DNA from 2 places in the Marinobacter sp. DS40M6 genome. Region 2 is predicted to be linked to the other one. Evidence: riboswitches for the same ligand, from Rfam matches in the RefSeq annotation. Region 2 holds a riboswitch; the other holds the start of a gene.

Region 1 (4,375 bases), on a different contig from region 2:
GTGGGTGCAGGCAATGGCGGCCCTGGTGCTGGTTGTTGGGCTGGCGTTTCACCTGGCAGAGGTGGGATTGATCGGCCTTCTGGTGATTATCCTGATCACCTCGTTCACTGGCGTTACTGACGAGCACCAGATCGGTAAGGCCTTCCAGGAATCGCTGCCATTTACCTCGCTGTTGGTGGTGTTTTTCGCTATCGTCGCGGTGATTCACGAGCAACACCTGTTCAAGCCGATCATCGATTTTGTGCTCAGCCTGCCTCAGGACCAGCAGCCGGGCATGTTCTTTATTGCCAACGGGTTGTTGTCGATGATCAGCGACAATGTGTTCGTAGCCACCGTTTACATCAGTGAAATCAAACAGGCGCTGGACGCCGGCAGTATCGACTACGAGCATTTCCAGGAGTTGGCCATCGCCATTAACACCGGCACCAACCTGCCCAGTGTGGCTACCCCCAATGGCCAGGCAGCGTTTCTGTTCCTGCTGACGTCTGCAATCGCTCCGCTGGTGCGATTGTCCTATGGGCGGATGGTTGTGATGGCGTTTCCCTATACCATCGTGATGGGCGCGGTAGGTCTGTTTTGCGTCATCAATCTGGTTTGACCAAGCTGACATCGCCATACCAGGCGGTGGCAGATGCTCCGGTGTTGTCGGAATCCGACATGATGGCGACGCCCACCAGCTTCGGTGGCTCGCGGTCAAAGGCCTTGCGGTAGTCCGCAACGATATCCCGTTCTACCGTGACCCATTCGCCAGTGTTGGTGACGCCGGAGTTCACGGCGACCATCATCGTGGTATCGGTGAACGGGTTGGCAACGATTTCGCCAACCGGCAGCCGGTTGGCCCATATGTAGTTCAGCGCATTGCCCGGCAGTTCCTCCCCGAACACCACTTCCACGGTCTTGCGTTTGGCGCGCTCGAAAAAGCCGGCTTCGTCCGGTTCGAACTCAAAGGCCACGTAGATTCGCGCAGGGTAGTCATCGCCCTCCTTTCTACGGGCGTTTCCCTGCTCATAAACGTTCGACACTTTCCACCGCCAGCGCAGGATCAGTGAATCCCCGGGTTCGACGGATACCCTTGCGATCAGCCCGGAGGCGCTGTTGTCCGTGCTCGCCATGACCACCTGCTCGCCGTCGTCGTCGGTCAACTGATAGCGACTGTGGCGGTCTATCTTTGGAAATTCCATCGGTTCCCAGCCATCTTCCAGGGACGTTATGGTCGAAAACGCGGTGATCAGTGAGTTTTCCGTGCTGTCAGCCTGGGCCGAAGTGGCCATCAACGAAAGGGCGAGGGCGGCCGTCAGGTATCTCGGTAGCGGTGTCATGGGATGCTCCTATGGGTTCGTTTACTGACCGGTAACCGTCGAAAAAGTGCCTTGTTGCGATTTACCTTAGTCTATATAGTGTTTATATCCTTGGCTTAGTACCAGATATAGTGATCAAAGGCTGATCAATCACAGATCGCCTTCGTCACGATGATCGTGGTACCGGGAATCCGGTGAGACTCCGGAACTGACGCGCAGCGGTATTGGGGAACGAGCGTGGCATAAAGACACTGGCGAATGCCGGGAAGTCGCCACGCAAGGCCGAGCCAACAGGTTCACGCCCCTGAGTCCGAAGACCTGCCAGGGAATACAACTGCACCTTCGCGTATCAAGGTGAGCAGATCGGTTTTGCGTTGTCTCTGTTCAGAGCAATGCTCGCCCCTGCGTACGCGAAGGTCTTGGCATAAACGCGTACTCAGGAGAACCGACATGTCCACTGCCACCCTGGCCGAGCCCGGCCAATCTGCCTCAACCAGCACCGCCTCCCTACAGGTTATTAAACGTAATGGCGCCCTGGTTGGATTCGACGCCAGCAAAATCAGTGTTGCCGTGACCAAAGCATTTCTTGCCGTCGAAGGCGATGAAGCAGCGGGCTCGGCCCGTATCCACGATTCCGTGGAACAGGTCACCCATCAGGTCATGCAGGCCATCAGCCGACGCTTGAAAGCTGGCGGCAAGGTGCACATTGAAGATATCCAGGACCAGGTGGAACTGGCGCTGATGCGGGCGGAGGAGCAGAAAGTGGCCCGCGCCTATGTACTCTACCGGGAGGCTCATGCCCAGGAGCGGGCCAGCCTGGCGCCGGTGGAGGCGCATCCCACGCTCACGGTGAAAAAAGCCAACGGTGAGGCCGCGCCGCTGGATCTGGGGCTGATGAAAGTCCAGGTGGAGCGTGCCAGCCAGGGATTGGAGGGCATCGATGGCGAATCCCTGGTGGAAGGGGCGCTGCGGAACCTGTACGACGGTATTGCAGAGGAAGAGGTGCTGTCAGCGTTGATCATGACCGCCCGCGGCCGCATCGAGCAGGAACCGGACTACAGTGCCGTAACCGCTCGTCTGCTGCTGGAACAACTCAGGCTGGAAACCGCAGCCGCCTTGAGCCTGCCCCTAAGTTTGCCGCTGGCGGAAATATACCCGCAGGCCCTGAGCACCTTCATTGAGCAGGGTATCCACTACGAGCTGCTGGACGACGCCATGGCGGCGTTCGACCTGGAACGCCTGGGTGCTGCCCTCAAGCCGGAGCGGGACCACCAGTTTGGGTTCCTCGGCCTGCAGACTCTCTACGACCGCTATTTCCTCAACTGGAAAGGTGACCGGCTGGAGTTGCCCCAGGTCTTCTTCATGCGCGTGTCCATGGGTCTGGCGTTGCAGGAAGACGACCCCAATGCCCGGGCCATTGAGTTCTACGACCTGTTGTCATCCTTCGACTACATGGCCTCCACGCCAACCCTGTTCAACAGTGGTACCCGACATTCCCAGCTTTCATCCTGCTACCTCACCACCGTTCAGGATGATCTGGAGGGTATCTATGGTGCCATCCGTGACAACGCCATGCTGTCCAAGTGGGCCGGCGGCCTGGGTAACGACTGGACGCCAGTCAGGGCTTTGGGCTCCCACATCAAGGGTACCAACGGCAGCAGCCAGGGTGTGGTGCCATTCCTGAAAGTGGTGAACGACACGGCGGTGGCGGTGAATCAGGGCGGCAAGCGCAAGGGCGCCGTGTGCGCTTACCTGGAAAGCTGGCACCTGGATATTGAGGAGTTCCTGGAGCTACGCAAGAACACCGGCGATGAGCGTCGTCGTACCCACGACATGAACACCGCCAACTGGGTACCGGACCTGCTGATCGAGCGCATGCGCAGTGATCAGGACTGGACCCTGTTCTCGCCAAACGACACTCCGGACTTGCATGACCTCTATGGCAACGCATTCCGGGCGCGGTACCAGGAATACGAAGCTATGGCGGCCAGGGGCGAGATCACTCTGTTCAATACGGTGTCCGCCAAACAGCTCTGGCGCAAGATGCTGACCGTGCTGTTCGAGACCGGTCATCCGTGGATCACCTTCAAGGACCCCTGCAACCTGCGCTCACCGCAGCAGCATCGGGGCGTGGTGCACAGCTCCAACCTGTGTACCGAGATCACCCTGAACACCAGTGCGGATGAGATCGCCGTGTGCAACCTGGGGTCCATCAACCTGGCGGCCCATGTCCACAACGGTGAGCTGGATGTCCAGCGCCTAGAACGCACGGTCAATACTGCGGTCCGCATGCTCGATAACGTGGTCGACATCAATTACTACGCAGTGCCCCAGGCGAAGAGTTCCAATTTCAAGCATCGGCCCGTTGGTCTCGGCCTGATGGGCTTTCAGGATGCGTTGTATCGGCTCAACCTGCCCTACACCAGCGCGGAAGCGGTGGAGTTTGCCGATGTGGCGATGGAGCAGATCAGTTATTTCGCGATCCGGGCCTCGGCTGCGCTGGCCGGTGAACGCGGTGCCTACGAGACCTACGAAGGCTCGTTGTGGCATCAGGGTATTCTGCCCATTGACTCAATCAACCTGTTGAAAGAGGCCCGTCAGGACGGCGACCTGAGCCTGAATACCAGCAGCCGCCTGGACTGGACGGCGGTGCGGAAGCTCATCGCCCGCAATGGCATGCGTAACAGCAATGTGATGGCCATTGCGCCAACGGCGACCATCTCCAACATCGTCGGTGTCTCCCAATCCATCGAACCGGCGTACCAGAACCTGTTCGTGAAATCGAATCTCTCCGGCGAGTTCACGGTGGTTAATCCATCTCTGGTTCGTGATCTGAAAGCTGAGGGTCTGTGGGACAACGTGATGGTGAACGATCTCAAGTACTTCGATGGCAGCGTGCAGCAGATTGATCGTATTCCCGCGGAACTGAAGGCCCGCTACGCCACCGCCTTTGAGATCGATGCCCGCTGGCTGGTGGAGGCGGCGGCCAGGCGCCAGAAATGGCTGGACCAGGCCCAGAGCCTGAACCTTTACATGGCGGAACCCAGCGGCAAAAAGCTGGATGAGTTGTATCAGCT
Region 2 (4,375 bases):
CAGTGCAGCATTTCATATAGGGAAGCTGGCACATCGAGATTGTCCGCCCCAATATTCTGCCGGCCCGGTGGATGATTGTAGTAGATGATGGCCACGCGCTTGTCGGCGTTGTCCTTGGCTTGCAGCGTCTGCCAGCGTTTCAGGCGGTCCGCAACGGCGTCCACCCGCTCCGGCACCGGCTGGGTAAGCGTCAGAGCCACACCGGTGTTTTCGTCAATCACTTCCGGCTCCGCCGTAGCCAGCACCATAGGCTGACTGACCCCCTGGAGCTCGGGCATCGCCAATTTGTAGTGCACCTTGTCAGACGGAATACCATCGATCGACAATTGCCATTGGTTGGTGGTGCGGGAGGCCAGGCGCAAGCCCTTGATCACCGGCACATTCAACCGGACCAACGCTTCCGTGACCTGACGCCGACCCTCGCCGCCTCCAATAATAAAGTCCTGAAGACTGACAATACCGGACAGGGTCGCCGGGCCTACCGTTTCATTCAGGGCACGGACAGCCTCCAGGCTGGCACCACCCCATCGGGACAGGATTGCAAAGCATTGCATTCCTCTGGATTCCAGGGCTGCACAGGTTGCGTCCAGCAGCGCCCGATCGCCGGGGCGATCACCGCTATCCAGGTCCAGAAGCGCGACCACAGGGCCAGATTGCAGGTTAAGGTTCGCCGCGCTATCTGTGGATTCACCATTACGGTAATAGCGGATCAGCGACCGGGGCGGCAGATCCGGCACGTCAAGCTCTTCGCCCGCCTGAACAAGCAACCAACGCAATAAGGCATCCAGGTGTTGCGGGGTGCGTCCCTGGTATAGGGCCCGGCCTTCAAGCCAGGGTTCCTGTTCGGGGAAACGGGCCTTAAGCTCTGCCAGATGGGCTTTCAAGTCCGTGCCGGGGTCCGGCGCTTTCATCAGGTTGTTCAGGGTCGTGGCATCCAGCCCTTCCAGGGGCTTGCGCCCCTGTAACCGTGACAGCACAGTCAGCGCCCTGTCGCCATTCACCCCCAGAATCGGAAACTCGCGAACGGCGGCCTGCTCGCCCACAGCACGCTCAATCCGGCCCACCTGCTCTCCGAAAACCGCCGCCATCAACAAGGCATCGGCCTGGCTCACCAGATCGTCGAGAGCGCTGTTGTCCAGGTTTGCCAATTGCTCCGGTGTTCGCAGAATAATGCGGTGATCTGGCTGGGCTGCTAGAAAGCGTTCCGCACCAGCAGCCATCTCCGCAGCGGAACGCTCAGACACTACCCCAAATACCGTGGCGCCGGACACTGGTTGGGACAGCATCAACAGAAGCCCGGAAAGGCAGCCGAACAACGGGCGTCTCAGAGTCCTATACAGGCGCTCAATCATGCCCTTACCTCTCCATGGTTGATCATAGGTCGTAGCGAATCGTCAGCATTGCGGTGCGGCCAGCGGCTATGTAAGCACTTCCATCAAAGCGCTGCGCCGTGGCGTATTCTCTGTCCAGCACGTTGTCGACCGTCAGATTGGTGGTCCAATGGCTGTCGATTTCCCACTTTGCCCGCAGGTCCCAAGTGACAAAGCCGGCAATGCGCTCTTCATTCTCTGCGTCGTCGTAGCGATACCCCTGGCCCTTAACGGTGGTTCCCAACGACACTCGGCCGAAGTCCCGATCCAGATCCACCCGGAACTGTTTCGCGCTACGGCGACGAATTCGATTGTCGGTCTCACGGTCGCGGGGGTCGGTTACCGAGGCCCCAGCCTGCACGGTCCATTCGTCCAATTCCAGGCCAGCACTCAGCTCAACCCCCCTGATGCGTGCTTCGTTAACATTGAATGGTGCGAACCGACCGTCCCTAAAGACAAATACAATCAGATCATCAGCGTCTGTCTGATAGATCGCGGCATCCCAGAACCAACGGGCGTAATTTCCGCCAATACCAAGCTCCACGCTACCTGCGGTTTCCGGTTGAAGATCCGCATTGCCGAAGTTCGGGAAGTAGAGGTCATTGAACGTGGGCGCCCGGAAAGATGTGCTGTAGCTCACCCTTACTCTATGGTTGCGATCCATATCGACACCCATGGCGATCGCACCGGTTTCCTCACGACCAAAAGCCTCGTTATCGTCGGCGCGCAAACTCAACTGAAAGTCCGTCGGACCAAAATTCAAAAGGGCCTGACCAAAAACAGCGGCGTTGGTGCGGCTGGTTTCGTCAAAGTCGGTGGTGCTGTCTACCTCATCCATCAAGAGTTCACCGCCCAAGATGTACTCATGGCGGCCGATGCTGATCTGGTTCTCCCAACGGGCACTGCGGGTTTTGGTGTCGAAGGTGCTGTCACCAAATTCGTCCCGTGTATCCTGCTCATCAATGGATTCGGCTAACAGGATACGGCTCCGCCAATAGTCGCTGATCGGCGCGTCCAGACGAACACCAACGGTTTGGATAGCAAAATCTGTATCACCGCCCTCGAACTCGGTATTGCCCTGGGCACGCATGAGGACAACGCCGGCTTCCCCACCGGAGTCGAACTGGTGAGCAACGGACGCCAGGGCTGAGGTGTTACGAAAGCCCTTGTCTTCGCCCCCTTCAACAATGGCCGTGCCGTCAGTTTCCAGATGGCTTGCGCTCAGGCTGTATGTCATCCGGCCTTCAGTACCGGCCGTCCCGGCCACATACTCCTGGGTATTGAAGTTGCCACCGCCGGCCTGAACCCATCCCTCGCGGCCCTTTTCGGCGCTGTGGGTAAAGGCCTGGATAACGCCGCCCACGGCATCGGCTCCGTACAGGTTACTGCGGGAACCCCGAACAATTTCTACCCTTTCCACCATTTGCGGCGGGAAATACTGCCAGGCAGCACTACCACTGGTGGCCGAGCGCAAACGAATGCCGTCCACCAGGAAAACCGTGGATTCGCTGCCGGTACCCCGGGTGTAGACACTGGTGTTCTTACCGAACGAGCCGTTGCTGGTGATATCAATGCCGGGTTGGCCCATCAGCAGCTCGTCGAACGTTTGAGGTTGCAAGCGTTCAATCGCCTCTTCATCGATCACCGTGACCGATGAGTCACTTTCGCCCCGGGTCTTCGGACCAAGCGTGGCCGTCACGACAATGGGGTCAAGTGCCGAGACCATTACCTCTTCGTCGGCTAGCGCACTGGAAACTGGGAGGAACACAAGGGGGAGGCCGGAAAACAGGACCGGCAAAGACTTCGGACAACTCATAATCAACACTCGCTGGCAAACCACGCGCACCCGCGTGATGGTTATTGTGTTGCGGAGTTTGAGTATGAGATTGGGGAGGCAGGATACGAGTCAAAGTACGGGTGTGAGACCGACGCAACTCTCCCACCGCCGTCGCCCTCCGCAACTTCCGGTGTGCATTCAGGCCGGTCTCCGGGCTTGCGAGTGGATCAGCCTGTTGGACTGGTCCGGGGCAATCACCTTCCCATGCATGATGCACAGTGGCTTTTTCGATTGCCTTTAGCTCGCTTACCGTTGCGGGGGCAGCGTCGGACTTTAACCGACTTCCCGTTTTACGCTTTCCGGCGGGGATACCGCAAAAAAGCGTTACCTGAACACGGTGTTCATCGAATCGGGCGCCAAACTAGCAGCCCTTATGTGCTAAATCAATACAGACGGCTTAAATACAGTGCCTGCTCTAACCGCGTCCATTCCGGTTCTGAGCCGGGCAATCCAAACCGCAGTGCAGCAGGATTCTCGAACCCCCGCACGAGGATTCCCCGCCGTGCGAGTTCGCCTGCAATGTCCGCCGCCCGGCCATGCCGAACGTATCTAAAAAGCGCCGTTCCAGTAGCGCCTTCAAAGCCGTGCCGCGACAAGCAGTCCGCCAACCGCTGGCTTTCACTGTGCAGCCGCTCCATCGTCGCCGCCTGCCACTGGGTGTCCGCCAGCGCCTGGCCCATGATAAATCGCGCAGGGCCACTGATTGACCAGGGCCCGATCACTGCGCTCAATCGGCGAACAATATCCGGGTCTCCCACCGCAGCTCCGGCCCGCAGGCCCGCCAGGCCGAAAAACTTACCCAGGGATCTCATGACGATAAGACCGGGTCTGTCGGTCGCATACCCGACACTGAGTTCCGGAGTGGCATCGACGAACGCCTCGTCTACAATCAGCCACCCACCACGACGTTGAAGCCGCTGATGCCAGTTCAGCAACCGGTCCGGATCAACAACCTGGCCAGTGGGATTATTTGGATTGATCCACACCAGCACGTCCAGCTCGTCCAGCCAGCTTTCATTATCATCCTCTAGCTGATCATTGCCAATCTCGATCACCCGATGACCGGCAGCAGCCCAGTTATGACCATGCTCCTGGTACCCCGGAGAGGGCACACCTACCCGGCACGGCTTTCGTAAACGGGGCAAGTGCATGATTGCCGCCTGGCTAC

Evidence for each region. A riboswitch is a leader RNA that binds a small molecule or an ion and turns the genes downstream of it on or off. The one in region 2 is predicted to bind cobalamin.
Region 1: another riboswitch for cobalamin. It lies ahead of JJO78_RS01075 (ribonucleoside-diphosphate reductase subunit alpha); the one in region 2 lies ahead of JJO78_RS04110 (TonB-dependent receptor plug domain-containing protein).

What each region holds. Positions count from the first base shown of each region.
Region 1 is NZ_JAFCAE010000001.1:238,028-242,402, reverse strand. Features, by position in the region: gene nhaB (sodium/proton antiporter NhaB) at 1-598, shown strand, start outside; gene JJO78_RS01080 (DUF3047 domain-containing protein) at 585-1,319, opposite strand; cobalamin riboswitch at 1,445-1,638, shown strand; gene JJO78_RS01075 (ribonucleoside-diphosphate reductase subunit alpha) at 1,749-4,375, shown strand, end outside.
Region 2 is NZ_JAFCAE010000002.1:11,295-15,669, forward strand. Features, by position in the region: gene JJO78_RS04105 (cobaltochelatase subunit CobN) at 1-1,352, opposite strand, end outside; gene JJO78_RS04110 (TonB-dependent receptor plug domain-containing protein) at 1,375-3,096, opposite strand; cobalamin riboswitch at 3,342-3,543, opposite strand; gene cobD (threonine-phosphate decarboxylase CobD) at 3,591-4,375, opposite strand, start outside.